DNA from 2 places in the Mesorhizobium sp. LEGMi-168a genome. Region 1 is predicted to be linked to the other one. Evidence: predicted binding sites of a transcription regulator. Region 1 holds the regulator's gene; the other holds the start of a gene.
What was found. Region 1 encodes PhoB, which activates phosphate uptake and scavenging genes when phosphate is short. Its sites were predicted from a motif close to TGTCATNNANCTGTCAT; they were not measured.

Region 1 (15,424 bases):
TCGAGGATCCGCTCGGCCTTTTGATCGAGCTCGCCTCCTACCGCTTCGAGCCGCCGGCCGGTTTCACCCATGCCGACGTGCTGATGGCGGCGCACAAGATCCGCGTCGCGCGCGGCGACTACAACATCGCCGAGGTGCACCTTGCCGACGCCATCCAGGCGCTGGTCGAGCGATCGCGCGAAACATTGTCCGAGGACCGGGCGGCGAAGAATCCATACTGAACAGGTCAGAGGGAGGACCAAGATGGCAAAGGCAGCCACAAAAGGAACCAAGAAGGTAACGGCCAAACCAGCAGCGAGGCCGGCGGCGAAAGCCGCGGCAAAGGCCATGCCCAAAGCGACGGCGAGGGCCGCGCCTAAAGCGACGGCAAAAGCCAAGGCGAAGCCGGCCAAGAAACCTGGCGTGAAACTCAGCATGCTGAGGCCGAGCGTCAACAACATGACGGTCAGGGTGTTCACGCGCGCGGCCGGGCTCGACCATTCCGAGACCGACGCCTGGGGCCTGACGCGCACGCCCGAGTTTTTGGCGCGCAACCCGGCGCATCTGACGCCGATGATCGAGGACAAAGGTCTTCCCAGGGGCGTGCTTTGGGAAAGCTGCGCCATCATGCAGTATCTCGCCAACAAGCACGGACTCGACAAGTTCTATCCGAAGGCGCCGGCCAAGCGGGCAATGGTCGACAGCGCCATGTTCTACCTGGTCGGCACGCTCTATCCCTATGTGGCTAGAGCCACCTATCCGGCGCTCGGCTTTCCGCAATATGCCGGCGAGGTCGGCCACAGCGACGCCCATCCCGACAAGAAATCGGAGGCACAGAAGGCGGCTGCCGCAGCAATCGCCGAGCCGCTGGAGGTGTTTCACTCCTTCTTCAGGGACGGCAAGCCCTTCATCGGCGGGGCCAACCCGTCGATCGCCGATATCCGCCTGGCGGCGACGCTCGAGTTCCTGGCCGTCATCGACTACACGCTGCCCAAATGGGCGAAGGACTACATGGCCGCGATCGAGAAGAAGCTCGGCAAGGCCTATGCGGAGCCGGCCGGCGACGTGCGCGGCTACATCGCTCACGTGAAGGCGCAGGCCGCGGCTTAGACCATATGGGATTAGGGATTCGTTAACCAAAGCCCTGTCTAGTATACAGGTCCTCGCTGCGACCACGGATGTACTGGCGCGATGCAGAGGCTAGGGAAAGGTCGGCTCAATGCCGGCCTTTTGCTTTTACGGCGACGGCCGTGCCGGCATCACGACAACCCGGGTTGAAATCCTATTGTCATCCTCCTCGTTGATCGTACCATGCCGTCAGGCGGACGGGCGAAAGCGAGGAGGACCAGCGATGAGAGGCACGGCAAGATATCCGGCGATTGTCGGCGCGCTGCTGGCGCTGCCCCTTCCGGCGAATGCCGCGTCGCTCAACACCATGAATGAGGTCGGCACCGCCCTGCAGGCCTGCTGGACTCCGCCTGCCGATTCCGGAACTGCCTCGGTCACTTTGAGCTTCAGCTTCAAGCGCGACGGCACGCTGATCGGCCCGCCGAAGCCGACAGCCATCAAGGTCAGCGGCGATGACAAGGCGCGTCAGGCCTATGTCGACGCGGCGACCGCCGCCCTGCGAAACTGCCTGCCGCTCAGCTTTTCGCCGGCACTCGCCAAGGGAATTCCGGGAACGGTCTTTACGCTTCAGTTCAATTCGCCGAGGCAATAGCAAGCGCCGAAGCTTATCTCGACGCACAAGCTTCGTGGCGGAGCGGAACGTTGTGTAAGGATTTAGAGCAATTCCAGGAAAAGTGTGAAACGGTTTTCCGCCCGGAATTGCGTCAAAACAAGGAGATAGAGCGGTTCGCCGTTTCCGTGAAACGGTGAAACGCTCTAGGACACAGGACCGGACGACGAAGTGCCTGCCATCGCCGACAGCCGTCCCCGCTTTTCAAGCGTCGGTCTTTCGTAAATCTTCTTCATGAGACTTCCCTGCAAGTCGTGGGCGGACAAAAAGCTACCGCTCACAAGACTAGAATCGAATGCTAGGGGAAGAGTTACCCCAGGCAAATCAACAATCCGTGCATATGCGGCAAGATTCAGCGTGCGCCCCGCCTTGCGGTGGCGTGCTTTCCCAACTCCGGCATCTCGAAGACATAGTCGTTCCAGGCCGATTCCGGGATCTGACCGGCCAGATAACATTCCAGCAGCAGATTTTGCTCCGGTGTCAGATGCTTCGGCGCCCGCTCGTGATCCAGTCCAAGCGAATGGATCAGGTTCCTGGTCAGGTCGGTGAAGTGAATGGACATCTTCGGTTTCCCTCGTGCTGCAGAGATAACGTCAGCTGCCGGCCAAAGGTTTCATCGGCAGTGCGTGATCAGGGGCGCCGGACGTCGATTGCCAGGCGTCGGCCGGTGCGGATGGTTTTTTCGGCTGCCTGTCTCAATCTTGAAATGAAAGTGTAATATTCATTTTACAAGATTGAGCATAACGATCAAAATGTAAGGATGTGCGAGACGGTTTACCTTACGAATATGACAATAATCTCATTTAGTTGAAGCTTGTATTCGTTTAGAGCTTCGACGTGGTTTGAGCAAGGCGATGGTCAAATGACGTGCTTGCGGTTTCTCACGGTCCCTCTCCTGGTTGTTGCCGCGTTGCTGGTATTCGCAAAGGTCTCCTATGCTGACCCTTGCGGCGCGCTAAGAAACCAGATGCTTGCCGGACGTGGCGCGGCCAGCCCTGAGCTTGCCCAGCTGCGGCGCCAGCTCGCCGCGATCCAGGGCGTCGAAAGGCAGCGCCGCTGCACCGCCAGCAGCGCGACGGGCGGCTTCTTCAACGCCTGCGCCGACCTTGCTAGGAGCAGGGCCGAGGTGCAGCGCCGGATCGCTGGCATCGGCAATCCAGGCCGCGGCGACCTGCAGGCGAGATATGTCGCGCTGGGCTGCCAATCCGCACCGAAGCGGCAGCAGGGGTCGGCGTCGGAGCCCAAGCCGCAATCCTCCGGCACGACGTTCGGCGGCAATGCGATGCTGTTCTGCGTGCGCCTTTCGGACGGCTATTTCTTCCCGGCGCCGAATTCGCAATTCGCACGAGAAAACGACCTCAAGGACACGGCCGATCAGTGCCGCTATATTTGCGACGATCCAGGCGTCGACCTCTATACGCTGAGCGATCCGAACCTGGAGACCGATCAGATGGTCGCGGTCGAGACGCGCAGGCCGTACACCGAGCTTCCGACCGCTTTCCGGTATCGCGACGACGCAAGCTTCAAGGGCTGCGATCTCAAGCGCTACTATCAACGCGTCGCCGAGCTCAGGGCGCGCACCGTGACGCCGGGCAACATGCAAAACGCCATCATCCCGTTGCCGACGGCAAAGCCCGATCTCGGCACGGTTTCGGATATTCCATCGCCCGCGGACGCTGATGCCGAGGCCCATGCGGCCGCAGCCGATGCAGGCGCGGCGGAGGGCCAGACGCCGACCAGGTCGGTCGGATCGCGGCCGGTGCGGGTGGTCGGCTCCGCCTTTTTCCCGGCGGACTGATCCCGGCCGGCAGCTTCGACCGCAATTGCCAGGAACTAAAGCGTCGCCTGAATCCGTTTTAGTCGCACACGACGCGAAAGCGCTTGCCGGGTTCGCTGATATTGCGGCAGGCCAGCGCCTTCTCCGGGCCGGCAGACGCATCCGGCGGCTGCGCATCCGCCGGCGGCTTTGCGGGCGGCTTCCGATATCTGCGCGGCGCCGATCTTGCCGCCTCGGGCGGCGCTGGAAAGACGCCGACGGCGACAGGCGGCGGGCTTGCTTGCGCCTGCTGCGGCGGCTTGTCCCAGACACGCCTGACATCGAGCTGCCGTGGAATGATCACCGTGCCGTCGTCGCTGCGCGCGCAGCCGCTTGCCGCAAGCAGCGCCGGGCACAGAATAAAAGTCAGCATTCGACCAAGCATCAGCAATCTACCCCCACGGACTTTATAGCCCGGTAGCGCCGGGTCCGCCAACGGACGGATTACCGCAGCAGGCATCGGACCAGCGTCTGATTTGATGCGCGTGGCTCCGAAACGGATTCATACGATGCGCTTCAAGTCTTTTGTTTTGATGCATGTCGCCAAAACCGCTACGCACTTTTGGGCGACATGCATTAACGGCATCGGCCGCGTTCGGTTGCGAATCGTTAAGGTTAGCGGATCGTTAATGCTTGTCGGGCACATTCCGCCGACGAACCGGCGAGGGTTCGGCCTGGGGGTAGGAATGGCGGACACGGACGGGACTTTCGGGACGGACTACGCGCGCGATTCCCAAAGGATGGTTGCGGGCGGCGGCGAAACATTCGCCGGAGCACAGCAGGCGGCAGGGACTTCGGAAGCGCTCGCCAACCTTCGCTTGGTGGTCGATTCGATGCCGATCGGCGTCATCGTCCTCGATGCCGATCTCAGGGCGGAGATCATCAACCGCGCCTTCTACGACTTCTGGAAGATCGATCCGCGTCGCGCCACGGTCGGCTGCGGTTTTCGCGAACTGATGGAGGCGAGCCGCGACGCCGACCCCTATGGCGACGACGAGGCGGAATGGCAGCGCCACATTGCCGGGCGCGAGGCGGAAATCCGGGCAGGCGTTGCCGGCTCCAGGCAGTTGCCGCGCAATGACGGCCGCACGCTGATCGCCTCGCTGGCGCCGCTTGCCGGCGGCAAAAGGCTGATCTCCTATGTCGACATCACCGACATGAAGCATCGCGAGACCGAGGCCGAGGACGCGCGCAAGAATCTCGCCACCGTGCTGGAGTCGCTGCCGGCCGGCGTCATCATCTATGACCGCGACGACAAGTTCGTCTTCGCCAACCGCAAGCTGCAGGATACGCTGCCGGCACTGAAGCCGGCCTGGCAGCCAGGCCGCAGCTTCCGCGAGGCATTGGAGCTCGGCCATTCCGTCGGCTATTTCCGGTCGAGCGGCGACAGTGAGATTGACAGCCTCTACGGCGTCGATACCGAGCGCTGGCTCGACGCCGTGCTCAAGCGTTACCGGCTGCCCAATTCTTCCTACGAGCGCCTCAACCCCGACGGGCGCTGGTACCAGGTCTATGATATGCGCACCGATGACGGCACGTTCATCGGCGTTCGTGTCGACATTACCGACCTCAAGGCTCGCGAGAAGGCGCTGCGCGACTCGATGCGCCAGATCGACCTTTACCGCCATGTCATGGACGAATTGCCGGTGGCGGCCTTCATCAAGGCCGAGGATCTCAGCATCGAGTTCGTCAACAAGGCCTGGTGCGCGCTGACGGGCATCGCCAAGGAAGACGTCATCGGCAAGACGGACCGCCAGCTTTTCGGTTCCGAGGACGCCGAGAGCTATAGCCATGACGACTCCGAGGTCGTGGCCACCGGCAATGGGCGCGAGGTCGAGGAACCCGTCACTCATCGCGACGGCACGGTGCGGCAGCTGATGACACGCAAGAGCCGCCTCGTCGCTGTCGACGGATCGGTGCATCTGGTCGGCTCCAGCACCGACATCACCGACGTCAAGGCGCGCGAGCGGGCGCTCAAGGACAGCATGAGCGAGAACGAGGTGTTCCGCAGCCTGATCGACAATGTGCCGGTGTCGATCTACGCCAAGCGCTCGGATCTGAGGCAATTCTACGTCAACAAGGGCTGGTGCGACCTCACGGGCTTCAGCAAGGAAGAGGCGATCGGCAAGACCGATGTCGAGATCTTCGGCGCGGACGGCGAAGCCTTCATCGCGGGCGACCTCGCGGTGCTGCGCACCGGCGAGACGCAGGAGATCGAGGAAAAGGTGACGATGCCCGACGGCAGCGTGCGTCACCAGTTCGCGCGCAAGGGCGCGATGATCGCGTCCGACGGCTCGCTCTATCTGATCGGATCGACCACGGACATAACGGAGCTGAAACAGCGCGAGGCCGAGCTCAGCGAGGCGCGCCAGCGCGCCGTGCTCGCCGACCGCGCCAAGTCGGAGTTCCTCGCCAATATGAGCCATGAAATCCGCACGCCGATGAACGGCGTGCTCGGCATGGCCGAGCTGCTAGCCAAGTCGGACCTCGACCCGAAGCAGAAGACGTTCACCGACATCATCGTCAAATCGGGCAACGCGCTGCTCACCATCATCAACGACATCCTCGACTTCTCCAAGATCGACGCCGGCCAGCTGGTGCTCGACCCGGCGCCCTTCAACCTCGCCGAGGCGATCGAGGATGTGGCGACGCTGGTTTCGACGCGCGCCAAGGAGAAGGACCTCGAGCTCATCGTCCGCGTCCAGCCAGGGCTCGACGGGCAGTTCGTCGGCGATGTCGGCCGCCTCAGGCAGATCGTCACCAATCTGCTCGGCAACGCGGTGAAATTCACCGACGAAGGTCACGTGCTGGTCGATGTGACGGGCGAGCGGGTCCCGGCGGGCACCAGGCTCACCATCTCGATCACCGATACGGGCATCGGCATTCCCGAGGACAAGCTGAAGCTGGTGTTCGAGAAGTTCAGCCAGGTCGACACCTCCTCGACAAGGCGGCACGAAGGCACCGGGCTCGGCCTTGCCATCACCTCGCGGCTGGTCGAGATGATGGGCGGCGAGATCGGCGTCGACAGCGCCGAGGGCAAGGGCTCGACCTTCTGGTTCACCGTCACGCTGCCGCGGGCCGAACAGGGCGGGCAGCGGATCATGCCGGTCGACGTCACCGGCGCGCGCGTGCTGATCGTCGACGACAATGCCGTCAACCGCTCGATCCTCAGCGAGCAGATGGCCTCGTGGACCTTCGATTCCTGCGCGGCGGAAAGCGGCGCCGAGGGACTGAAGGTGCTGATCGCGGCCGCCGCCTACGGCGTGCCTGTCGACTGCGTCGTGCTCGACTACCAGATGCCGGGCATGACCGGCGCCGAAATGGCGCGTATCCTGCGCAACACCGCCGGCCTCGCGCACACGCCGATCATCATGCTGACCTCGGTCGACCAGTCGCTCGCCAGCGCCGCCTATCGCGATCTCGGCATCGATGCGCAGCTGATCAAGCCGGCGCGCTCCTCCATCCTTTTGGAGACGCTGGTCGCGACCATCCAGCGCCATCGCCACAGCACGGCGGCCATCCATCCGCCTTTGGCCGGCAGCATAGGGACAGGGGCCGGCGCGTCGCGGGCGCCGACGGCGCAGGCGACGGCATCGGACCGCGTCCTGCTGCAGCCGCCGCCGGCGCGTGCCCGTCCGCGCCCGGCCGGCGTGGAGCGTGGACTCGATATCCTCGTCGCCGAGGACAATGAGGTGAACCAGCTGGTGTTCACGCAAATCCTCGGCGAGACCGGCTATCATTTCGAGATCGTCGGCAATGGCCGCAAGGCGCTCGACGCCTTCGGCAAGCTCAATCCGCGCATGATCCTGATGGACGTATCGATGCCGGAGATGAGCGGGCTGGAGGCGACCGCGGCCATCCGCCAGCTCGAAGCCGAGATGGGGACGCGTGTGCCGATCGTCGGCGTCACGGCGCACGCGCTGAAAGGGGACCGCGAACGCTGCCTGGAAGCCGGCATGGACGACTACCTGCCGAAGCCGATCAGCCCGAAGGCGCTGCTTGAAAAGCTCGAAAGATGGCTCGGCCCGGATGCGGAGGTCCGACGCAGCGCCGGCTAAAAGCACTTCCAGGAAAAGTGCGGCGCTGCCAGGGCGGTTTTCTCTTAGCCGGCATCCGCTGCTCGTTCGTTACGCGGACGTATGGTGTGATCGCACCATACCAAAGCGATGGTCAAGCCGGAACAATAGCGGCTGTCGATTCCGCCCTTCGGTTACGGGCGGGAGCAGCGACCGCCGGCAAGGAACAGCGTCGACTCTACCCCAACGGACCTGTTTTCGGCGATGGCTAGGCCATGATCCGCTCTGGCTTTCGGGCAACGCGCTCTCGTCCGGATTTTATTTCCCGGCGGCCGAGATCCGGCCGCCGGGATAATTTTTGATTCAAAAGTCGGACAAGTTGCTGATTCCCGCGGCAAACTCCGGCTGGCCCGCAAAAGGCGGCCGCAGGCCTCTCCAGCTATCCCTGTTCAGACGTTACCGGGCTGACACGAAACTGTCATGCGACTGTAATAATCGAAGGCTATTGCGCTCCCCGGGCGCCGATAGACGGGTGCCGAAAGACCATATTCCGAACAGGAGCAGGCCACATGAGACATTTCATCCGCTCGGCGGCCGTTGCGATTGCAATGGCTGCGGCATCCACGCTTTCCATCTCCGCCGCGATGGCGGCCGATATCTCGGGCGCCGGCGCCACCTTCCCCTATCCGATCTACGCCAAGTGGGCTGACGCCTACAAAAAGGAGACCGGCGTCGGTCTCAACTATCAGTCGATCGGCTCCGGCGGCGGCATCAAGCAGATCAAGGCCAAGACCGTGACCTTCGGCGCTTCCGATGCGCCGCTCAAGGGCGAAGAACTTGACGGCACCGGCCTCGCACAGTTCCCGATGGTGATGGGCGGCATCGTTCCGGTCGTCAATCTCGAAGGCGTCAAGCCGGGCGAACTGGTTCTCGACGGCCCGACGCTGGCCGACATTTTCCTCGGCAAGATCACGAGCTGGGATGACGCGGCGATCAAGAAGCTCAATCCCGACGTCAAGTTGCCGTCGCAGGCGATCGCGGTGGTTCACCGTTCCGATGGTTCGGGCACCACGTTCAACTTCACATACTATCTCGGCGACGTCAGCGCTGATTGGAAGTCGAAGGTCGGCGTCGACAAGGCTGTGGAATGGCCAGTCGGCATTGGCGCCAAGGGCAATGAGGGCGTTGCCAACAACGTTTCCCAAACCGGCGGCGCGATCGGCTATGTCGAATATGCCTATGCCAAGCAGAACAAGCTGACCCACACCGACCTGGTGAACAAGGACGGCAAGAAGGTCGAGCCGACGGCGGCGGCGTTCTCGGCTGCCGCGGCCAACGCCGACTGGAGCTCGCAGCCGGGCTACGGCGTCATCCTGGCCAATCAGCCGGGCGCCGAATCCTGGCCGATGACGGCTGCGACGTGGATCCTCGTCTACAAGAAGCCCGACGATGCGGCGGCCACGACCGAAGCGCTCAAGTTCTTCGCCTGGTCCTACGCCAAGGGCGACGACATGGCCGGCGCGCTGGACTATGTTCCGATGCCCGACGCGGTCGTGAAGAGCGTCGAGGGGATGTGGGGCAAGGACATCGTCGACGCGAACGGCAAGCCGCTCTACTCCGGCATGTAATTCCTGCGGAATAAGGAGGGCGCCTCCGGCGCCCTCCTGTCGCTTTCGAAATGCGAGGGGCTAGATGACTGCCGTTTCCGAAGCCGTGACATCGTCCGCCATGCGGACCAGAGAAGCGACGGTGCGCCGCTTCGCCTTCACCGACATGGCCTTCCGGACGGCGACGCGCGCTTCCGCCATCCTCGTGCTGGTCCTGCTTGGTGGCGTCGCGATCTCGCTGATTGCCGGCTCGTGGGAGGCGCTGTCGAAGTTCGGCTTCTCCTTCCTGACCACCGAGGCCTGGAATCCGGTCACCGAGAATTTCGGCGCCCTGGCGCCGATCTACGGCACCATCGTCACCTCTGCCATCGCCATTCTTATCGCCGTGCCGATCGGTATCGGCATCGCCGTCTTCCTGACCGAGCTCTGCCCGCGCCCGCTCCGCCGCCCGATCGGCATCGCGGTCGAGCTGCTCGCCGGCATTCCCTCGATCATCTACGGCATCTGGGGCCTGTTCGTCTTCGCGCCCTTCCTGCAGACGACGGTGCAGCCCTTCATCATCAATCTTTTCCACGGCATACCGGGCCTCTCCAGCCTGTTTGCCGGTCCGCCCTACGGCATCGGCCTGCTGACCTCGTCGCTGATCCTTGCCATCATGGTGCTGCCCTTCATCACCTCGATCACCAAGGACGTGTTCGACACCGTGCCGGCGGTGCTGAAGGAATCGGCCTACGGCATCGGCTGCACGACCTGGGAAGTGACCCGGCGCGTGACCATCCCCTATACCCGCGTCGGCATCATGGGCGGCGTCATGCTCGGCCTCGGCCGCGCGCTCGGCGAGACGATGGCCGTCACCTTCGTCATCGGCAACGCGCATCGCATCAGCGCTTCCCTGTTTGCACCGGGCACGACGATCTCGGCGACCATCGCCAACGAATTCACCGAAGCCGACGGCGAGCTCTACACATCCTCGCTGGTGGCGCTCGGCCTGATCCTGTTCATCATCACTCTCATCATCCTCGCCATCGCGCGCTACATGCTGTTGCGCATCGATAGCCGGACCGGAGCCTGACCGATGTCGACAGCCGCATCGCTCCACCAAAGCCGCAAGCGCAAGAATGCCGTGATGATGGCGCTGTGCGTCATCGCGGCGGGCATCGGCCTTGCCTGGCTGGCGCTTATCCTTGGCGCGCTGATCTACAAAGGGCTCTCCGGCGTTTCCCTGGCCGTCTTTACCGAAATGACGCCGCCGCCCGGCGACGCCGGCGGTCTGCTCAACGCCATCTACGGCAGCATCGTGATGACCATCATCGGCATCATCGTCGGCACGCCGATCGGCGTGCTCGCCGGAACCTACATGGCCGAATACGGGCGCTTCTCGCGTCTGACCACGGTGGTGCGTTTCATCAACGACATCCTGCTGTCGGCGCCCTCGATCATCGTCGGCCTGTTCGTCTATGAGCTGATGGTGCGCCCGATGGGCCACTTCTCGGCGATCGCCGGCGCGGTTGCGCTGTCCATCCTGGTGATCCCCGTCGTGGTGCGCACCACCGAGGACATGCTCAACCTGGTGCCCAACGCGCTGCGCGAAGCCGGCACCGCCATCGGCGCGCCGCGCTGGGTGGTGATCCGCTCGGTCGCCTATCGCGCCGCACTGTCCGGCATCGTCACCGGCATATTGCTGGCGATCGCCCGCATTTCCGGCGAGACGGCGCCGCTGCTCTTCACCGCGCTCAACAACCAGTTCTGGTCGAGCAATCTCAACGCGCCGATGGCCAGCCTGCCGGTGACCATCTTCCAGTTTGCGCTCAGCCCCTATGAGGAATGGCAGCAGCTGGCCTGGACGGGCGCACTCATAATCACCCTGACGGTTCTCGGGCTGAGCGTCTTCGCCCGCAGCCTTACCGGACGCAGAGAGGACAGATGAAACCGATGTTGTCCACCGACCTGAACGTAGCCGACACTGCCGTCGAGAAGGCCAAGATCGAGGTCAAAAACCTCAACTTCTACTATGGCCAGTCGAAGGCGCTGAAGGACATCAACCTGTCGCTGCCCGAACGCAGCGTCACCGCCTTCATCGGGCCGTCGGGCTGCGGGAAGTCGACGCTGCTGCGCGTGCTGAACCGCATCTACGAGCTCTATCCGAAGCAGAGCGCCGAAGGCCAGGTGCTGCTCGACGGCAAGAACATCCTCGACCGCTCGCAGGACCTCAACCTGCTCAGGACCAAGATCGGCATGGTGTTCCAGAAGCCGACGCCGTTCCCGATGTCGATCTACGAGAACATCGCCTTCGGCGTCAGGCTGTATGAGAAGATCAGCAAGGCCGAGATGGACAACCGCGTCGAGCAGGCGCTGAAGCGCGCGGCGCTGTGGAACGAGGTCAAGGACAAGCTCAACGCCAGCGGCCAGAGCCTTTCGGGCGGCCAGCAGCAGCGGCTCTGCATCGCCCGCACCGTGGCGGTGAAGCCGGAGGTCATCCTGCTCGACGAGCCGGCCTCGGCGCTCGATCCGCTGTCGACCGCCAAGATCGAGGAACTGATCGACGAATTGCAGGCCGACTACACGATCGTGATCGTCACCCACAACATGCAGCAGGCGGCGCGCGTGTCGCGGCAGACGGCGTTCATGTATCTCGGCGAGCTGGTCGAGTTCGACCGAACCGAGAAGATCTTCACCTCGCCCCGCGAGAAGCGCACGCAGGACTACATCACCGGCCGCTTCGGCTGAGTTCACACGAGGACATCAATCATGGCCCATACGGTCGCTTCCTTCGACGAGGATCTCGGGCAGATCAGCCGGCTCATCCGTGATATGGGCGATCTCGCCGGCTCGATGGTCGGCGCCTCGACCAAGGCTCTGCTCAATTCCGACAATGCTTTGGCGCAGCGCGTCGTCTCCGACGACGCCATCATGGACGCGCGTCAGCGCGAGCTCGACGACCGCGCCATCACGCTGATCGCCAAGCGCCAGCCGATGGCCGACGACCTGCGCAGCGTGGTCGGCGCCATCCGCATGGCCGGCGACCTCGAGCGCATCGGCGACCTCGCCAAGAACATCGCCAAGCGCGTCGGCTCCGTCGGCGTCAGCGCCGCGCCGCGCGACCTATCGCACTCGATCGACGCGATGGCGCAGCTGGTGCTGATCCAGGTCCAGGGCGTGATCGAGGAGTACACGGCGGGCGACGCCACGGCGCTCGCCAAGCTCAGGAACGACGACGAGCGCGTCGACGTCAAATACACCTCCGTCTTCCGCGAGCTCCTGACTTACATGATGGAGGATCCGCGCAACATCACGGCTTGTACGCACCTCCTGTTCTGCGCCAAGAATCTGGAGCGCATCGGCGACCATGTGACCAACATCGCCGAGAACGCCTATTATGTGCTGACCGGCACCCAATTGCCCGCCAATCGTCCGAAGCAGGACGAGACGGCGATGTCGGCGCCGGCGGCGTGACAGCGAAGGTGCCTGCCAAATGATCGCCCCACGCATCATGGTGGTGGAGGACGAGGAGCCGCTGGGGGTGCTGCTCCGCTACAACCTCGAATCCGAGGGTTATCAGGTCGAGGTGGTGACCCGCGGCGACGAGGCCGAGATCCGCCTGCAGGAGAACGTGCCCGACCTTCTGGTGCTCGATTGGATGGTGCCGGCGGTTTCCGGCATCGAGCTTTGCCGGCGCCTCAGGATGCGGCCCGAGACCGAGCGGCTGCCGATCATCATGCTGACCGCGCGCGGCGAGGAAAGCGATCGCGTGCGCGGCCTCTCGACGGGCGCCGACGACTACCTGGTCAAGCCGTTCTCGACGCCGGAATTCATGGCCAGGGTCAAGGCGCTGTTGCGCCGCGCCAAGCCGGAGGTGCTGTCCAGCGTGCTCAAGGTCGGCGACATCGTGCTCGACCGCGAATCGCACCGCGTCTACCGCAAGAAGAGCGAGATCAGGCTCGGCCCGACCGAGTTCCGGCTGCTCGAATTCATGATGCGGCATCCCGGCCGGGTGTTCTCGCGCAGCCAGCTGCTCGACAATGTCTGGGGCGAGACGATCTATATCGACGAGCGCACGGTGGACGTGCATGTCGGACGCCTGCGCAAGGCGGTCAACAACGGCCGCATGCCGGACGTCATCCGCACGATACGCGGGGCGGGCTACGCGATCAGGGAAGACTGATCAGGCGACGTTCTTTCCGGTGCCGGTCCTCGCCTGCACGCCCGGCGCGAAAATCTCCTGGTCGACGAAGCTCAGCGCGCGCATGGCGCAGCCTTCGCGTATCAGCGGCAATTCGTTCGGCTCAGTGTCGAAGGAGATCGATTTTGAGTGCTGGCCGCCGGCGGTCTGGGCGATGGCTTCCCGCAACGCCGGCTCGATCAGGTCGAAAGCCGCGGCGCTGACGCCGACCATGGCGACCGGCGCCGGGTCGATCAGCGCGAACAGGCTGCCCAGCCCAAAGCCCAGCGCTTCGCCCGCCCGGCGATAGGCCTCGCGCTCCGGGCCGTCTTTTTCGCGCGCCTTCGCGGCAAGAGCCCGCATGTCGGCGTCGCCGACGTCGACCGGCTCGGCATCCTCGCTCATCTTCATGGCGCTGCGCCAGATGGCGTAGTTGCCGGCATAGGCCTCGACGCAGCCGCGGCGTCCGCAGCGGCAGAGCGCGCCGCCGGGACGGTGGATCATGTGGCCGAACTCGCCGCCGGAAGAGTGCGTGCCGGTGAACAGCTCGCCCTTCAGCACCAGCCCCATGCCGATGCCGTGCGAGAGCAGGATGGCGATGAAGTTGTCGCGGTAGCGGTCGGGGTCGCGCCATTGCAGCGCCACCGCCATCATGTTGCAGTCGTTCTCCATGGTGGCGGGAATGCCGAATTCATGCTCCAGGATGTCGGCGAAGGGAATGTCGGTCAGCGGCGTGATCGGCGACCACAGCATGGCGCGGGCGTGGGAATCGGTGATGCCCTGGATGCCCATGGCAATGCGGGCGACGCTGCCGACATCGAGATCCGGGTCCTCCAGCCGGCGCCGGACAATCGCCGTGCATTCGCCGATCAGCTCGTCGCGCGGCATGGTCAGCGTGTCGAGGCGCCGCTGCTCTTCGGCGATGACCTGACCGGCATAGTCGATGACGGCGACGGAGAGGAAATTCAGCGACAGTACCACCGTCACCACCGCGGCCGCTTCGGGGTTGAGGGCGAGGCCGACTTGTGGCCGGCCGCGCTTCAGCGACGTGGTCTCGCTCGGCTTGCTCTCGGCCAGGATGCCTTCCTGGATCAGGTCGGCAGAGATCGCCGAAATCGTCGAGTGGCTGAGCCCGGTGGTCGCGGCGATTTCCGTGCGCGACGGCTGGTCGGCCCGGCGCACGGCCGAGAGCACCATGGCGCGGTTGCGCCGGCGCAGGTCGTCGTGGCGGATTCCGACCGACATCGTTTTCCTTCCTCCCGGGCGTCGCGGCCTTCTCATCATGCCATGGGCCGTCGCCGACGTGCTAGGGATACTGGCAGAAGCTGCCGGGGCTGTCATTATTTATTGCGGAGCTCGAAAAAAAGTTTGCGACACCTCAAAAACCATCAGAATCGCAGTTGACAGCGCTTCGACGTTGCATCAGTGTTTTTTCGAGGCTCGAAAAAAAGCCTCTGTGTGCGGCCTTCGGGCCAGTCTGGGTCGCGCCGCAATGGCGCAGGGAGGAAATCATGAAGAGATTCGCAACCGCCATCCTGGCGGGTGTCGCCATGTCGCTGACGCTGGCGTCGGTCGCAGAGGCAAAGGACAAGGTGATCGGCGTTTCGTGGTCGAATTTCCAGGAAGAACGCTGGAAGACCGACGAGGCGGCGATGAAGAAGGCCATCGAGGCCGCCGGGGACAAGTACATCTCCGCCGACGCGCAGTCCAATCCGGGCAAGCAGCTGACCGACGTCGAGAGCCTGATCTCGCAGGGCGCCAACGCGCTGATCATCCTGGCGCAGGACGCCTCGGCGATTGGGCCGGCAGTTCAGAAGGCGCTGGACGAAGGCATTCCGGTCGTCGGCTACGACCGCCTGATCGAGAACAAGGACGTGTTCTACCTGACCTTCGACAACAAGGAAGTCGGCCGCATGCAGGCCCGCGAGGTGTTCAAGGCCAAGCCCGAAGGCAACTACGTCTTCATCAAGGGCTCGGGCGCCGATCCGAATGCCGATTTCCTGTTCTCGGGCTCGATGGAAGTGCTGAAGGAGGCCATCGACAGCGGCAAGGTCAAGAATGTCGGCGAGGCCTATACCGATGGCTGGCTGCCTGCCAACGCGCAGAAGA
Region 2 (15,424 bases), on a different contig from region 1:
CGCCCATGACGATGCCGTCGATCAGCGCGACATAGGGTTTCCTGAAGCGCGCGATGCGGGCGTTGAGCCGGTACTCGTCGGCGAAGAAGTCGACCGGCGGCTTGCCGGCGCGGCCGGCCTCGTAGATGTGCAGGATGTCGCCGCCGGCGGAAAACGCCCTGCCCTCGGCCTTGACGACGACGGCGCTGACGCCGGCATCGCCCTCCCAGGCGTCAAGCGCCTTGCCGAGCGCCTTGACCATGCGATGGGTGACGGCATTGAGCGCCTGCGGCCGCGTCAGCGTGACGACGCCCGCCTTTCCCAAACGCTCGAAGCGAATCTCGTCGCCTCCGCCAAAATCCATCACCAGGGAATCCTTCTCTCCGCCCTTCCGGGGGGACTGAAGTGCTAAAGGCGGCATAAGGATGCGTCAATGCCAGCGGGTCATTACACTGGCGGCTGGGCGCGCCAGATGTTACGAAACCGGCAAACGATTGCGCCCACGCGGCCCGACAGATTTCGAGCAAATCGACATGCCTGGATTTCCTCGTCTCGTGGCTGGATTGCTAGGCCTCCTCTGGCTGGGAGTTTCCTCCGCCCTTGCCGCAACGACGGCCGAGCTTTACCAGGCCCAGACCATCGTCACCGGCACCGGCGAACCGAACCGGCAGATCGGCTTCAAGGATTGCCTGGAGAAGGTGCTGATCAAGGTTTCAGGGGACCAGCGGCTGACGCAAAAGCCGGAGATGCTGGCGCTGCGCGACAAGGCGGCCGACTTCGTCCAATCCTTTCGCTACCATGACCGGCTGGAAGGCGTGCCGATCCATGACGAGCAAGGCACGCATGACCGGCCGCACGACCTGACGTGCCTCTACAAGCCCGCCGTGGTCGACAAGCTCCTGGCGCAGCTCGGCAGCAGACCCTGGCATGGCGAACGGCCGACGCTTGCCGTCTTCCTGACGGCCGAGCAAGGCGCGAGCCATTTCGTATTGACGGCCGACGAGGATCGCGGTGAGACCATGCGCGAATCCTTCACCAATGCCACCGGCCCGCTGCTGATGCGCGTCACCTTTCCAAAGGCCAGGCAGCTTGCCGGGTTAGATGAGAAGGCGCTTTCCGCGACGGATATGGCAAGGCTCGACCAACTCGCGAAAAAGGCGGGAGCGATCCGGGCGCTTGCCGGCAGCATCGTGTGGAGCGACAAGGAACTCGGCTGGATCGCCGACTGGCGGCTGGCCGACCGCGGCAAGACCTATCAATGGCAAGCGCGCGGCGTCAGCTTCGACGAGGCGTTTCGCGTGGCGGTGAAGGGCGCGGCGCAGATTCTGTCGGGCAATGGGCAGCCGTGACACGAAGTTTCGGCCTTGGCACAATCGTGTCGCATTGGTCTGCGGTGAGGCCGCGTGGTAAAAGCCGGAACAAAGAAGAGTTTTGGCGATGAACAGATTCACTCCCGCAAAGCCTGCCGGCGCGCGCAGCGTCGACGAGATCACCGGCGGCCGGCGGCTGCGGCGCATGCGCAAGGCCGACTGGTCGCGCCGGCTGGTGCAGGAGAACCAGCTCTCGGTGAACGACCTGATCTGGCCGATCTTCGTCGTCGACGGCAGCAACGTGCGCGAGCCAATCGCCGCGATGCCGGACGTCTATCGTCTCTCCGTCGACCTCGCGGTCAAGGAGGCGGAGCGCGCCGCCAAGCTTGGCATCCCTGCGATCGCCACTTTCCCCAATGTCGAGCTCTCGCTGCGCGACCAGACCGGTTCGCACATCCTCGACCCCGAAAACATCATCAACCGCGCCACCCGCGCCATCAAGGACGCGGTGCCGGAGATCGGCATCATCACCGACGCGGCACTCGACCCGTTCACCAGCCACGGCCATGACGGCATTTTGCGCGATGGCATCATCGTCAACGACGAAACCGTCGAGCAGGTCGCCGCCGCAGCCGTGATCCAGGCTGCGGCGGGCGCCGACATCATCGCGCCGTCCGACATGATGGACGGCCGCATCGGCGCCATCCGCGACGCGCTCGACGCCAACGGTTTTCAGGACGTGGCGATCATGTCCTATGCGACGAAATTCGCCTCCGCCTTCTATGGGCCCTATCGCGAGGCCGTCGGCACCGCCGGCCTGCTCAAGGGCGACAAGAAGACCTACTATATCGACCACGCCAATTCCGACGAGGCGGTGCGCGAGGCCGAGCAGGATCTCGCCGAAGGCGCCGACATGCTGATGGTGAAGCCGGGGCTTCCCTATCTCGACATCATTCGCAGGCTGAAGGACGAGCTGCAGATGCCGACCTTCGCCTACCAGGTGTCTGGCGAATATTCGATGATCAAGGCCGCCAGCGCCAATGGCTGGATCGACGGCGAGAAGGCGATGCTGGAATCGCTTCTGGCGCTGAAACGCGCCGGCTGCGACGGCATTCTCACCTATTTCGCGCCGGTGGTGGCGGAGATGCTGAGGGGCTAGGCTCGCCTCGCGATTTTGGAATTCTGACGGGATCCGTTAGAATGGTTCGATGAGCCGGAATGAAGTGATCGAACGGTTGCAGAAGAACGCAGATGCCATCAGGGGCATGGGCGTGACTTCGCTTTATCTGTTTGGGTCGGCCGCGCGCGGCGATGCACGATCAGACAGCGATCTTGATCTGTTCATAGACTACGATCCGGCGCGGCGCTTTTCCCTGATCGACCTCGTCGGCATCAAACAATTTCTCGAAGAGAAGATGTCGACCGAAATCGACATCACCACAAGGGACAGCCTTCATCCGATGGTGAAGGCTGATATCGAACGATCGGCCGTGCGCGTATTTTGACCGAGAGTTACGCAAGTAGTCGCTTTCCCGACGCCAAATTGTGACGGCAATCCTAACGCTTCCGGCGACGCTCCCGACGCTGACCGCTTCGATGGAGCGGAAAATACTGCTTGCGTTTCGCAATCAGTTAAGCTACCAAACAACTGCTTGCAATTTACAACTGGTTTAGGAGGCAATGATGTCCAAGCTGCGTGTCAACGCTTTCACCTTGTCGCTCGACGGCTACGGCGCCGGTCCCGATCAGACTCTCGAAAACCCGCTCGGTGTCGGCGGCGAAGATCTGCATAGATGGATGATCGGCACCCGCACCTTTCGCGAGATGGTGATCGGCAAGGACGGCGGCACCACAGACATCGATGACAGCTTCGCCGTGCGCAGCTTCGAGAATGTCGGCGCCTGGATCCTGGGCCGCAACATGTTCGGGCCGATCCGCGGCGAGTGGCCTGACGACAGCTGGAAAGGCTGGTGGGGCGACAACCCGCCCTATCACGTGCCGGTCTTCGTGCTGACGCACCACAAGCGCGCGCCGATCGCCATGGAAGGCGGCACGACCTTTTATTTCGTCACCGACGGCATCCATTCGGCGCTCGAGCAGGCGAAAGCCGCGGCCAATGGAAAGGACGTTCGGGTCGGCGGTGGCGTTTCGACCATCCGACAGTATCTGGAGAAGAAACTTATCGACGAGATGCATCTGGCAATCTCGCCGATGCTGCTCGGCTCCGGCGAGCACCTCTTCGCCGGTCTCGACATGCTGAAGCTCGGCTATCGCTGCACCGAGCAAGTGGCCACTTCGCTCGCCACCCATGTCATCGTCAAACGCGATTCCTGATCGAAGAATGCCGGAACGCGGCCAGGCCGCGTTCCGGTCGCGTCCTCAGCCCTTGGGCAGATAGGAAATCGTCCCCGCCAGATCGGTGTTGTCGATCATCTGGAAGCGGCTTTCGCTGCCGGCCTGGCGCGCGGCAATGTAGGGCGCGTATTGCGGATCGCTGGCGAATGCTTCGGCTGCCGTCGCCGTCGGAAACGCCATCAGCGCGATCAGGCTGGTGTCCAGCGGCTTGCCCTCGAGCGTCTTCACATTGCCGCTGCGCGCTAGATAACGCCCGCCATGCTTGTGCACCAGCTCGTGCACCGAGCCGGCATAGGCAGGCACCCACTTGTCGTCCGTCACCTTGATGTCGGCGATCACGTAAACAGTCATGATTGAAACTCTCCTGTGGTTTGTCGGCACCGGACCGCCCGGTGACGTGACCGCTGGCTCGCATGGCAAGGCCCAAACCCTCCAGTCCGGCATCTGTACTGGCCCGGTACAGCTTCTGTACTGGCTGCAGGGGCGCCTGAGGATTATGGTTCGGCTTCAATCGGTGGGAGGCCAACCAGATGACGCAACCCGGATACAAGCAGTTCTGCCCGCTTTCCATGGCCGCGGAGCTGTTGTGCACGCGCTGGACGATGGTGCTGTTGCGCGAGCTGGTGGCGGGCTCGACCCGCTTCAACGATCTGCGCCGCGGCGTCCCGAAAATGTCGCCGACGCTCCTGTCGCAAAGGCTGAAGGAGCTGGAGACTGCAGGCATTGTCGAGCGCGCCGAGATCAAATCCGAAAAGGGCGTTTTCGAATACAGGCTGACCGAGGCCGGCAAAGATTTGCGCCCCGTGGTCGAGGCGATGGGTTTCTGGGGCCAGAAATGGGTCGAGGCCCGGCTGTCGCTCAAGAACCTCGATCCATCGCTGCTGATGTGGGATATGCGGCGCAACCTGAACGCCAGCCCGCTGCCCGACGGCCGCACCGTGATACAGTTCCTGTATCACGACCTGCCGGCGTCAAAACGCTCCTGGTGGCTGATCGTCGAGAAGCACGGCGATGTCGATCTGTGCTGGTACGATCCGGGATTCGAGGTCGATCTCTATGTCTCGACCGACCTCTGCACCATGACCTCGATCTGGATGGGGCTGACGACCGTCCAAAAGGAGGCTGAGAAGGTGGCGTTGACCGGAAACCTCGACGTCGCCGCCAAGATGCAGACATGGCTCGGCCTCAGCCCGTTTGCCGTCATGCCGAAACGCGCGGCGGCGTAGCACCGAAGGGTCAATACTTCCCAGGCACATAAAGCTCGCGCGGCAGCACCTGGCGCTCGTAGGACGGATTGAAGACGCGCTCGGGCAGCGTGATCTCCTCATGCGGCACATCTTCGTAGGGCATCTGCTGCAGCAAATGGTCGATGCAGTTCAGCCGCGCCCGCTTCTTGTCGTTGCCCTCGACGATGAACCAGGGCGCTTCCTTGATGTTGGTGCGGGCGAAGGTTTCTTCCTTGGCCTTGGTGTACTGCTCCCAGCGCACGCGCGACTGCAGATCCATGGGCGACAGCTTCCACTGCTTCATCGGGTCGTGGATACGCATCAGGAAGCGCATCTGCTGCTCCTCGTCGGTGATCGAGAACCAGTATTTCACCAGCGTGATGCCGGAGCGCACCAGCATGCGCTCGAATTCCGGCACGTCGTGGAAGAACTCTTCCACCTGATCGGCATTGGCAAAACCCATCACGCGCTCGACGCCGGAGCGGTTGTACCAGGAGCGGTCGAACAGCACGATCTCGCCGCCGGCCGGCAGATGCGGCACATAGCGCTGGAAATACCATTGCGACTTCTCGCGCTCGGTTGGCGCGGGCAGCGCCACGACGCGGGCGATGCGCGGGTTGAGGCGCTGCGTGATGCGCTTGATCACGCCGCCCTTGCCTGCGGAGTCACGGCCCTCGAAGATCACGACCAGCTTCTTCTTGTGGTAGGCGACCCAGGACTGCAGCTTGATCAGTTCCGACTGCAGCCGCAGCAGCTCGCGGAAATAGGTCATCCGTTCGATGGAGGGCGGATGCGACTTCTTGTAGATTTTGGCGATCTCCAGCGAGAGCGCGGGCTCGGAAATCTCCAGCTCATAGTCCTCGTCGAGCGTGTCCTCGAGCTCGGCTTCCAGCCAGTCCTTGGCTCCGGAATTCGGCCCGGAATTCGGTTTTAGTTCGTTCATCGCGCTGCTCCTGCCTGTCAGCCACCTTCGCCTCGGATGCGTTCCGGCCATGGCCGCAAACGCAACTCCCTAAGCCGACTGAGATACAGGCCCGCAATGACGGTTTTATTGCAAACGGCCCAGCGACGACGTTGGACTAGCCGATATGTGATCGGCCCGTATCGATGGCGGGGCGACAAGCCGCCGGAATTGTCCTACAAATACCCTGTCTCTTTCCGGCGCCTGCCACGCGCCCTTCAAACAAATCGCGAGGACCTGACATGGAATACCGCACCCTTGGCCGTTCCGGCCTGAAGGTTTCGACATTGACGCTTGGCACGATGACCTTCGGCGGCACGGGCCCGTTCGCCGCCGTCGGCAATTCCGATCTTTCGGAAGCCAAGCGCATCATCGACACCTGCATCGACGCCGGCATCAACCTCATCGACACCGCCAATGTCTATTCGAACGGCCTGTCCGAGGAGATCGTCGGTGAGGCGCTCGGCGGCAAGCGCAAGAACGATGTGCTGATCGCGTCGAAGGCGCGCATGCGGATCGGCAACGGCCCCAACGACGAAGGCCTGTCGCGCCATCATCTGATCCGTGAATGCGAGCGGAGCCTGAAGCGGCTCAAGACCGATGTCATCGACATCTATTTCCTGCACGAATGGGATGGCGTCACGCCGCTGGAGGAGACGATCGCGGCGCTCGACACGCTGGTCGGCCAGGGCAAGGTCCGCTACGTCGGCTGCTCCAACTACTCGGGCTGGCAGGTGATGAAGGCGCTCTCGATCAGCGACAGCCATCATCAGCCGCGCTTCGTCACCCAGCAGATCCACTACACGCTGGAAGCGCGCGAGGCCGAGTACGAGTTGCTGCCAATCTCGGTCGACCAGGGGCTCGGCGTGCTGGTGTGGAGCCCGCTGGCCGGTGGCCTGCTTTCGGGAAAATACCGCCGCGACAGCCCGACGGCACGCCAGCTTGGCGGCTGGTCGGAGCCGCCGATCCGCGACGAGGACCGGCTGTGGCGCATCGTCGACGTGCTGGTCGAGATCGGCAAGGAGCGCGGCGTTTCGGCGGCGCAGGTGGCGCTTGCCTGGCTACTTGGCCGCCCAGCCGTCAGCTCGCTGGTGATCGGCGCCCGCAACGAAGCCCAGCTCAAGGACAATCTTGCCGCGGCAAGCCTGACGCTGTCGCTCGACGAGCGCCTGCGCCTGGACGCCGTCAGCCGGCCCCCGGTGCTTTACCCCTATTGGCACCAGCAATTCACCGCCAGGGACCGGTTCGGCCCGGCCGACCTGGTGCTCGACCGCAGCGATATCTGAGAAACGTCAGCCTGTGATGTAGCGCCAGGCCTCTGGATCGGGTTTGATCTGGCCGCTCAGCACGAAATATTTGTAGAGGACGAGCAGCGAGACCGCCCGCTCGTCCTTTTCGTCGCTGAACCGGCGGCAGTAAGCATTGGCCGCCGTTGTGATGCGCTGGGCTTCCGCCGGATGCCTTTCGAAATAGGCGATCTTGTCGCCGACGTCCGAAAAATCCGGCGCCAGCGGCACGTAGTGGACATTGGCCTCGAGCTCAGCTTCGGCGAACCATGTCTCGTAGGTCGGCGGCGGCATCAGGCAGAGCGAATTCGAGCTCATGACCCATTTGAGGTTGGTGGCCACGTCGTTGCCTTCGAGCGAGACGATGTAACGGAACTGTCGCTGCTGCGGGATCGTGAGATACGACTTGCGGTAGCCCTCCGGCGCACTCGGCTTGGGCGAGCCCGCATCGCAGACCGGCAGACCGCGCACGGCATCGACGAACCGCTTGCGGATCGGATTGTTGAGATCACCGCGCCAGACCGCCATCGGGCGCTTGTCGGCGAAGGAGAGATTGTCCCTTGGCATGTTGAAATGGCGGAACTTGTCGAGCTTCATGATCACGGCGTTGCCGTTGTCGTCACGGATCGGCCGATCCTTGACGATCGCCGGCATCTTGGGCACGTCGACGACATCGCCGAACTCGAGATCGATAAGCAGGTCGCGATCGAAATAGCGGGCGAACTCCTTCAGATCGTAATAGTACATGCTGCCGAACTTGGGTATTTGACCGGCCGGCACGGCAGCCGCGCTCGGCACGAAGCTATGGTCGAGCTTGTTGTAATAGTTGACGCGGTCGCGGACCGTTTTGCCGGAAAGCCTCGCCTGCTGCAGCCGGCTGGCCAGGCGATGGCGAAAGAGAGCCTGCGGCGCCACATCGCGCGTGATGTTGCGTATAAAATAAAATACTCGCGCTGCGGTGCGTAAGGGCGAAGCCATGCGTCCGTCGTTTCAAAGATGCCGAGTTGTTCCCCACGTCTCCTACAGCATTGTGCCGAACATCTTGCAAGCCCGCACAACCGGACGAAATTGTGAGAGTCCTAGTATTCGACGACGTTTGCCGGGGTCAGGCAGCGACGACGGCAAAGCCCCTAGCGCGCAGACCGCGCCGGTCGTCATGCAGCGAAGTCACCAGCCGGTCGCGGCTGCCGGCGATATGGGCCGAGAGCAGCCGCGCCGCCTCTTCGGCGTCACCCTTTCGCACGGCCGCCAGGATCGCATGGTGCTCGGCCCAGGCGCGGCCGAGCGCTGCCTCGTCGCGCACTTCCAGCCAGCGGGCGCGCGACAGCCTGGTCATCGCGTCGCGCACGGCTCTGAGCAGAAACTCATTGCCGGAAAGCCTGGCCAGCTCGATGTGGAAATCCATGCCGACGCGATGCCATTCCTCGCGCGGCGTGTCGGCATCACAGGAATCGAGCATCGCTGCGATCACCTCGACCCCGCTGCGATCCTCCAGCCCTGCCGTCAACCTCACCGCCGCCACCTCGACAGCCTCGCGGTAGACGGCGATCTGACCAAGCTCGGCGAGATTGATCGGCGCCACCGTCCAGCCGCGGCCGTCGCGGCCGATCAGCCCTTCGGTCTCGAGGCGTAGCAATGCGGCCCTGACCGGGGTGCGCGAGGCGCCGAAGCGGCTTTCGATCCAGCGCTCGGTCAGCCGCTCGCCCGGGCCGATCTCCAGCCCGAGGATCATCTCGCGAAGCTGCCTTTCGACATTCTGCATCTGCGACATTGTCGGCCCGCTCTTCGGCGCCGCATTGACAGCGGCTGGGTTGAGGTTCATGACGGATACCGATCTGGTATCCCAAATTGGTATCCGGAACAATCCCAGATAGCCGGGCAGGCATGACATGGCGAACGACACTCCTGAACAGAGCGGCTACAACATCCATTGGCGGCGCAATCTCGCCGTCTGCTTCGCCGGCTCGTTCAGCACGCTCATTGCCATGACGCTGTTGTTGCCGTTCCTGCCGCTCTACGTCGAACAACTGGGCGCCGAGGGGCACGCGGCGATCGTGCAATGGTCGGGCATTGCCTATGGCGCCACCTTCTTTGCCGCGGCGCTGGTCGCGCCGCTTTGGGGGCGGCTCGGCGACCGCTACGGCCGCAAACTGATGCTGGTGCGCGCCTCCTTCGGCATGGCGATCTGCATGTCGCTGACAGGCATGGTTGAGAGCGTCTGGCAACTGGTGCTGCTGAGGCTCCTGATCGGCTTTGCCGGCGGCTACTCCTCAGGCTCGACGATATTGGTGGCGATGCAGACGCCGAAGGACCGCTCCGGCTGGGCGCTCGGCGTGCTCTCGGCCGGCATCACGGCGGGCTCGCTGGTCGGCCCGCTGCTCGGCGGCGCGCTGCCGCCGGTGATCGGCATCCGCGCCACCTTCCTGCTCTCCGGTGGCGTGATCTTTCTCGCTTTCCTGGCCACGACTTTCCTGATCAAGGAAAACCCGCGCCCACCCGCGGCCAAGGCCGCTTCGGCGACGAAACCGAAAAGCGGCTGGTCGCAGATCCCCGACAAGCGCCCGGTCGTCGCCATGCTGACAACCGGCATGCTGCTCGCCTTCGCCACCATGTCGATCGAGCCAATCATCACCGTCTATGTGCAGCAGCTCGTCGAGGACCAGAGCAAGGTGACGATGGTCGCCGGCGTGGTGATGTCGGCGGCAGCACTTGGCACCATCCTGTCCTCGTCGTGGCTGGGCAAGCTCGCCGACCGCGTCGGCCACTGGAACGTCGTCGTCGGCGCGCTCGCCGTCTCGGCGCTACTGCTTATTCCACAAGCTTTCGTCACTGACGGCTGGCAACTGATCGGACTGCGTTTCCTGATGGGTCTGGCGCTGGGCGGCCTTTTGCCCTGCATCACCAGCGTCATCCGCCACAACATCCCGGACGGCGTCGGCGGCAATGTGCTCGGATTGTCGATCTCGGCGCAATATGTCGGCCAGGTCGCGGGGCCGCTCGCCGGCGGCTTCGTCGGCGGTCATTTCGGCATGCGGGCGGTGTTATTAGGCACATCGGTGCTGATGACGCTGGGTGCGGTCTATAACTGGATTGTCCAGTCGCGGCGGACGCGGCATATGCTGCTCGAAGCCGGCGAATCCTGATTGCCGTGCCACCGAAGACGGAGCATCGAATGAGCCTTGCCGGGCAACCCTCAAATGGCGGCAGCCGTGTCCTCGTGCTGGCGGGCGGCCTTGTCGGGGCGGCCGGCGTGGCGCTGTCGGCGGCGGCCGCGCATCGCGGCGGCGCCTTCACCGGCACTGCGGCATCCTTCCTGTTGATGCATGCGCCGGTCTTTCTCGCCGTCGGCCTTATCGGCGGCAACCGGTATCTCAAGATCGCAAGCCTGGTGCTGCTCGTCGGCCTGCTGCTGTTTTCGGGCGATCTTCTCGCCCGGGATTTTCTAGGCTCGCGGCTGTTTCCGATGTCGGCGCCGATCGGCGGCACTTTGCTTATCGCCGGCTGGCTGGCGATCGCGGTCTCGGCGCTGTGGCGTCCGGGTCTTTAGAGCAGTTCATCGCTTCACGGAAACGTCGAACTGCTCTAACTGTTTGTTTCTACGCAATTCCGGACGGAAAACCGTTGTACACTTTTCCTGGAATTGCTCGAGATCGCCCCGTAACGCTGAGCCCCCGGCGATGGGCCGCGCCGGCGTCACCGGCGCTTCTGAAGCAGCTTGAGCCTGCGCGTCGCCGGCTCGGCCGCGCGCTGCCGTTCCGGCCGGACGGTCGCCGGCGAGATGCCCCAATAGTTGCGATAGATGTCCTGGAAAAGATGGCTGATCGGATGCATGACTGGCTTCCTAGAATTGAATCGATCCAATCGATCGACGCGAAAAAGGCAGACGTCTCAGGCGCGCTTGCGCGCCACGATGAAGCGCGGCTCACGCTTCCACGGGCTTGCCTTGCCCCGGCGCCGCTCGCTCAGTGCAGCCGAGGCAATGCCCCAATCGTTGCGATAGACGTCCTGGAACAGATAGTTGACCGGATGCATGGCACCCTCCTCTTCAAATCTTGCACCAACTCATCAAAGCGACTTGGATCGATTCAAATATTATGCTCCACACCACCAGAGTCAAGGCAAAATTTGAATCGATCCAACAAAAATGTTAAGTGGACCGGCAGGCATTCGGCGTCCATGTTCGTCATGCGACCGGATTCGGAGAACAGGCATGGCATCACTCCTCGAGGGTCAGACAAGGCCGATCCGGCTGGCGGATATCGCCAAGGCGGCCGGTGTCTCGCACGGCACGGCCTCCAACGTCTTCAGCCGCCCGGAGATCGTGCGCGCCGAGGTGCGCGAAAGGGTCAAGGCGGTGGCGGAGGCGATGGGCTATGCCGGCCCCGACCCCAAGGGCCGGCTGCTGCGCGCCGGCAAGGTCAACGCCATCGGCGTCGGCACGACAGAGCCCCTCTCCTATTTCTTCGAGGATCCCTTTGCCCGCGTCATGATGGCCGGCATCTCCGAGGCTTGCGACGCCACTGGCGCCGGGATCGCCCTGGTTTCGGCCGCCAACCAGGAAAAGCTCGCCTGGAACATCCAGAGCGCGCTCGTCGACGGCTTCATCCTGTTCTGCATCGAGGGCGGCTCGCGCCTTGTTGACCTGACGCGCGAGCGCAGGCTGCCCTTCGTGGCGCTCGAGCTCGGCTTTCACGATGAGTCCATTTCGGCGATCGGTGTCGACAATGTCGCCGGCGGGCGGCTTGCCGCGCGTCATCTCGCCGAACTCGGCCATCGTCGTTTCGCGGTTCTGTCGCTGACCCTCGGCGAGGACCGCACCGGCTTCGTCACGCCGGAAATGGTCCGCTCGGCGGTCTATACCGGAACGCGCGACCGTCTTGCCGGTTATTTCGAGGGGCTGTCCCGCTTCGGCGTCGACACGACAAAGATCCCGATCTTCGAGACCGAGAACGAGGAGAAGAGCACCAGGGCCGGGCTCGAAGCGATCTTCGCTGGCGGCGAGCGGCCCACCGCCATCCTGGCGATGTCGGACAGGATGGCCCTGATCGCCATCGAATGGCTGACCGCGCGGGGTCTCAAAGTGCCGGAAGACGTTTCCATCGTCGGCTTCGACGGCGTGCCGGACGGCGCGCTCAGCGCACCGCCGCTCACCACGATCGCCCAGCCGATCACGGAGATCGGCCGGCGGGCCGCGCGCATGATCCTCGACTTCGACGGCGCGGTTCGGCGCGAGACGATGGGCGTCGAGCTGGTCGTCAGGGCCTCGACTGGCCCGGCGCCAAAAGGCTGAACAACTCCAGACAGTTCAACATCCGCAGATTGCTGGACTGCTCTTCTTGGGCCCTCTTCAGTACCCGCCAACCCTCGCAGGCACCGGCTGAGCGCCAAATGTGGAGCGCGCAACCTCTTCGCGCGCCGGCTTGGCGCGGGTCGGGCCGAGACCTGCGAGCCATTCGAGATACAGCGCCAGCGCGAACTGCATGGCGATGCCCGCGGCGATCAGCAGCGTGTCATAGGCGAGGCCACCCGGATTGATCAGCTTCAGCACCTGGGCCGCCATGGCGATCACCGTGCCGGCGATGAACACCGGCAGCGAGCGCTTGCCGAGGATCGCCAGTGGATTGTCGGGCCTGGCACGGAAGAGGTTCGAGACGGCCGGCAGGGCGACGATTAGGTAGCTGACCGAAAGGATATGCAGCAATCGCGGCAGCGACAGGAAGGTCTTGTCGAAGCCGCCGATCACCACCGGCAGGTCGAACCAGGTGATCTGACCCCACAGCGGGCTGTGCACCCAGATCGCCGCGCCGACCACATAGACACCGGCGAAGCCCAGCAGCCAACGGTTTACCGGGATGGCGCCGCCGCGCTTGACGTGCAGCATGGCTGCAAGGCCGATGTTGAACAGGAACTGCCAGGACAGGGGATTCAAGAACCAGAGACCCGGCTCGGGATAGTTGGGCGGCGCGATCTGCCAGATGCCGGCGGCCAGCCATAGCAGGCCGGACACGATCAGCGCGGCCACAGGTCGGTAGCTGACGAACAGAACGAAGGTCGGCGCCGCCAGAAGCAGCGCCGCATAGACCGGCAGGATGTTGTTGTAGCCGAGCTGATGGCCGAGCGTGACGATGCCGAGCAGCACTTCCGGCGTGTTCTTCATCAGCGGCTCGATGTTGATCATCTTCAGCAGTTCGGGCCGGTGGGCAAACACCGCCGCGGCGCAGAACATGGCGATCACCGCCATGGTGATGACGATGTGGGTGACATAGAGCACGCCGGCGCGCCGCCACATCTTCAGGGTCGCCAGCAGCCTGCCGCCCGGCTTGAACTTTGTGCCATAGGCGAGCGCCACCGAGATGCCGGAGATCAGCACGAAGGCTTCGGCCGCATCGGAGAAGCCGAGATTCTTGTAGGTCAGGTTTTCGAAGACGGTGCCCGGCACATGGTCGACGAAAATGGTGAGCAAGGCGAGCGCGCGCAGCACATCGATACGCGTATCGCGTTCTTTGGGACGTATATCGCGCTCGTTGCTACTCGCGCCGCGTTGAGAAACGGGGATGGTCATCGACAAAAGGCCTCAGAGCTGGTGTTTCATCTCCAGCAATGCGACCCCCGACGCACCGCTTCGATTCCTCCCGTGGGGAGTCTATCGGCGCAGAAACGGTCTGAAATGCGCCCGGTTCAATCAACTTTCGCGGAGCTTGAAAACATTCCGTTTTGAAGCCGGCAAATCAGCGAAATCACCGTAAAATCAACAGGATGTGATCATGTCCGAAGATGCCAATAAAAACAGTGTGCTGCGCCATGATCTGCCATTCTCCTATCGCTTGATCCTGCCGGCAAAGGCGAGCGGCGAATGCCTTTTCATGCTGCATGGATCTGGCGTGGACGAAACGACGCTGGCGCCGCTGGCGAGGCAGATTGCGCCGCGTGCAGTGTTGGTCGCGGCGCGCGGCCGCATCCGCCAGGAGGACGGTTTCCGCTGGTTCGAGCGAATCACGCCGACCAGTTTCGAGCAGTCGAGCATTCGTTCGGAGACGGCCGCCTTCGCCCAATTTGCAACCGAAGCCGCGCGGCGCCACGGGCTCGATCTGTCGCGCGCAACCTTTCTCGGCTATTCGAACGGCGCCAATCTGGTTTCCACGCTCATGCTGCTTCATCCCGGGCTGGTGAGGCAGGCGGCCTTGCTGAGAGCGATGCCGGTGCTGGATGACGCACCGGCGACCGACCTTGCCGGAACGCGCGTGCTCATCATTGCCGGCGCGGCCGACCAGACCTACGGCCCCTTCGCGCCGGCCCTGGTGACGCTGCTGAGTGCGCGCGGCGCCGAGGTCGACGCGCGCATCGTCGCCTCGGGCCATGAATTCGGCGATGCGGATGCCGTTATCGCCCGGCAGTGGCTTGCCGGACCTAACCTGGTCGCCTAACGGCGCCAGGACAACACGTCGGAACGCGCCCTCCGTCAGCGCTCTACCCCTGCCCCATCCTGTTCCAGGCATCCAGCCCGGCGATCTTGTAGGCCTCGGCCAGCGTCGGGTAGTTGAAGGTGTTGTTCACGAAGAAGTCGACCGTGCCGCCGAGATTGATCACCGCCTGGCCGATATGGATGAGCTCGGTGGCGCCCTCGCCGACGATATGGGCGCCGAGCAGGCGGCGGTTCTCGACTGAAAAGAGAAGTTTCAGGAAGCCTGAGTTGACGCCCATGATGTGGCCGCGCGAGGTTTCGCGGAAGCGGGCGACGCCGACCTCGTAGGCGATCCCGCTCTCGCGCACCTGCTCCTCCGACTGGCCGACGGTGGAGATTTCCGGCACGGCGTAGATGCCGTACGGAAAAGTTTCCGGCGGCGGCGGCAGCGCCACGCCAAAGGCATGGCAGGCGGCCACCCTGCCCTGCTCCATCGAGGTCGAAGCCAGGCTCGGGAAGCCGATGACGTCGCCGGTGGCGTAGATGTTGGACACACTGGTCTGAAAGGTTTGCGGATCGACCTTGATACGGCCGCGGCTGTCGGCCTCGATGCCGACCACGTCGAGGCCGAGGCTGCCGAGATTGCCGCTGCGGCCGGCGGCATAAAGCACGATCTCGGAGCGGATGGTGCGGCCGTCGGCAAGCGTCACCTCGGCATAGTCGGGCTTCGAGGCGATTTCCTTGACCGTGCTGCCGAGACGGATGGTCATGCCGCGATCGCGCATCTGGTGGATGAAGTCGTCGACGATTTCGCGGTCGACGAAATCGAGGATGGTGTTGCGCGGCTCGACCAGCGTCACCGGCACGTCGAGCGCCGAGAAGATGGTCGCGTATTCGACGCCGAT

Region 2: ppk2 (polyphosphate kinase 2) is a predicted target of PhoB. The motif match lies at 5,910-5,926, and genes of this name have one in related genera.

The regions. Positions count from the first base shown of each region.
Region 1 covers NZ_JBZEGV010000019.1:59,919-75,342, forward strand. Annotated here, with positions in the region: gene AC4FWB_RS22745 (VOC family protein) at 1-221, shown strand, start outside; gene AC4FWB_RS22750 (glutathione S-transferase family protein) at 244-1,089, shown strand; gene tolA (cell envelope integrity protein TolA) at 1,331-1,699, shown strand; gene AC4FWB_RS22760 (hypothetical protein) at 2,070-2,279, opposite strand; gene AC4FWB_RS22765 (DUF2865 domain-containing protein) at 2,685-3,515, shown strand; gene AC4FWB_RS22770 (hypothetical protein) at 3,574-3,906, opposite strand; gene AC4FWB_RS22775 (response regulator) at 4,220-7,591, shown strand; gene pstS (phosphate ABC transporter substrate-binding protein PstS) at 8,119-9,177, shown strand; gene pstC (phosphate ABC transporter permease subunit PstC) at 9,242-10,228, shown strand; gene pstA (phosphate ABC transporter permease PstA) at 10,232-11,083, shown strand; gene pstB (phosphate ABC transporter ATP-binding protein PstB) at 11,080-11,883, shown strand; gene phoU (phosphate signaling complex protein PhoU) at 11,902-12,609, shown strand; gene phoB (phosphate regulon transcriptional regulator PhoB) at 12,629-13,318, shown strand; gene AC4FWB_RS22810 (ROK family transcriptional regulator) at 13,319-14,560, opposite strand; gene xylF (D-xylose ABC transporter substrate-binding protein) at 14,827-15,424, shown strand, end outside.
Region 2 covers NZ_JBZEGV010000001.1:482,904-498,327, forward strand. Annotated here, with positions in the region: gene AC4FWB_RS02560 (enoyl-CoA hydratase/isomerase family protein) at 1-343, opposite strand, end outside; gene AC4FWB_RS02565 (DUF2066 domain-containing protein) at 513-1,328, shown strand; gene hemB (porphobilinogen synthase) at 1,417-2,448, shown strand; gene AC4FWB_RS02575 (nucleotidyltransferase family protein) at 2,498-2,794, shown strand; gene AC4FWB_RS02580 (dihydrofolate reductase family protein) at 2,973-3,623, shown strand; gene AC4FWB_RS02585 (DUF1330 domain-containing protein) at 3,669-3,995, opposite strand; gene AC4FWB_RS02590 (winged helix-turn-helix transcriptional regulator) at 4,175-4,870, shown strand; gene ppk2 (polyphosphate kinase 2) at 4,881-5,813, opposite strand; gene AC4FWB_RS02600 (aldo/keto reductase) at 6,074-7,117, shown strand; gene AC4FWB_RS02605 (glycosyl transferase family 90) at 7,124-8,095, opposite strand; gene AC4FWB_RS02610 (GntR family transcriptional regulator) at 8,223-8,888, opposite strand; gene AC4FWB_RS02615 (multidrug efflux MFS transporter) at 9,007-10,260, shown strand; gene AC4FWB_RS02620 (DUF423 domain-containing protein) at 10,290-10,664, shown strand; gene AC4FWB_RS02625 (hypothetical protein) at 10,811-10,948, opposite strand; gene AC4FWB_RS02630 (hypothetical protein) at 11,006-11,149, opposite strand; gene AC4FWB_RS02635 (LacI family DNA-binding transcriptional regulator) at 11,328-12,407, shown strand; gene AC4FWB_RS02640 (OpgC family protein) at 12,465-13,679, opposite strand; gene AC4FWB_RS02645 (alpha/beta hydrolase) at 13,882-14,541, shown strand; gene sthA (Si-specific NAD(P)(+) transhydrogenase) at 14,585-15,424, opposite strand, start outside.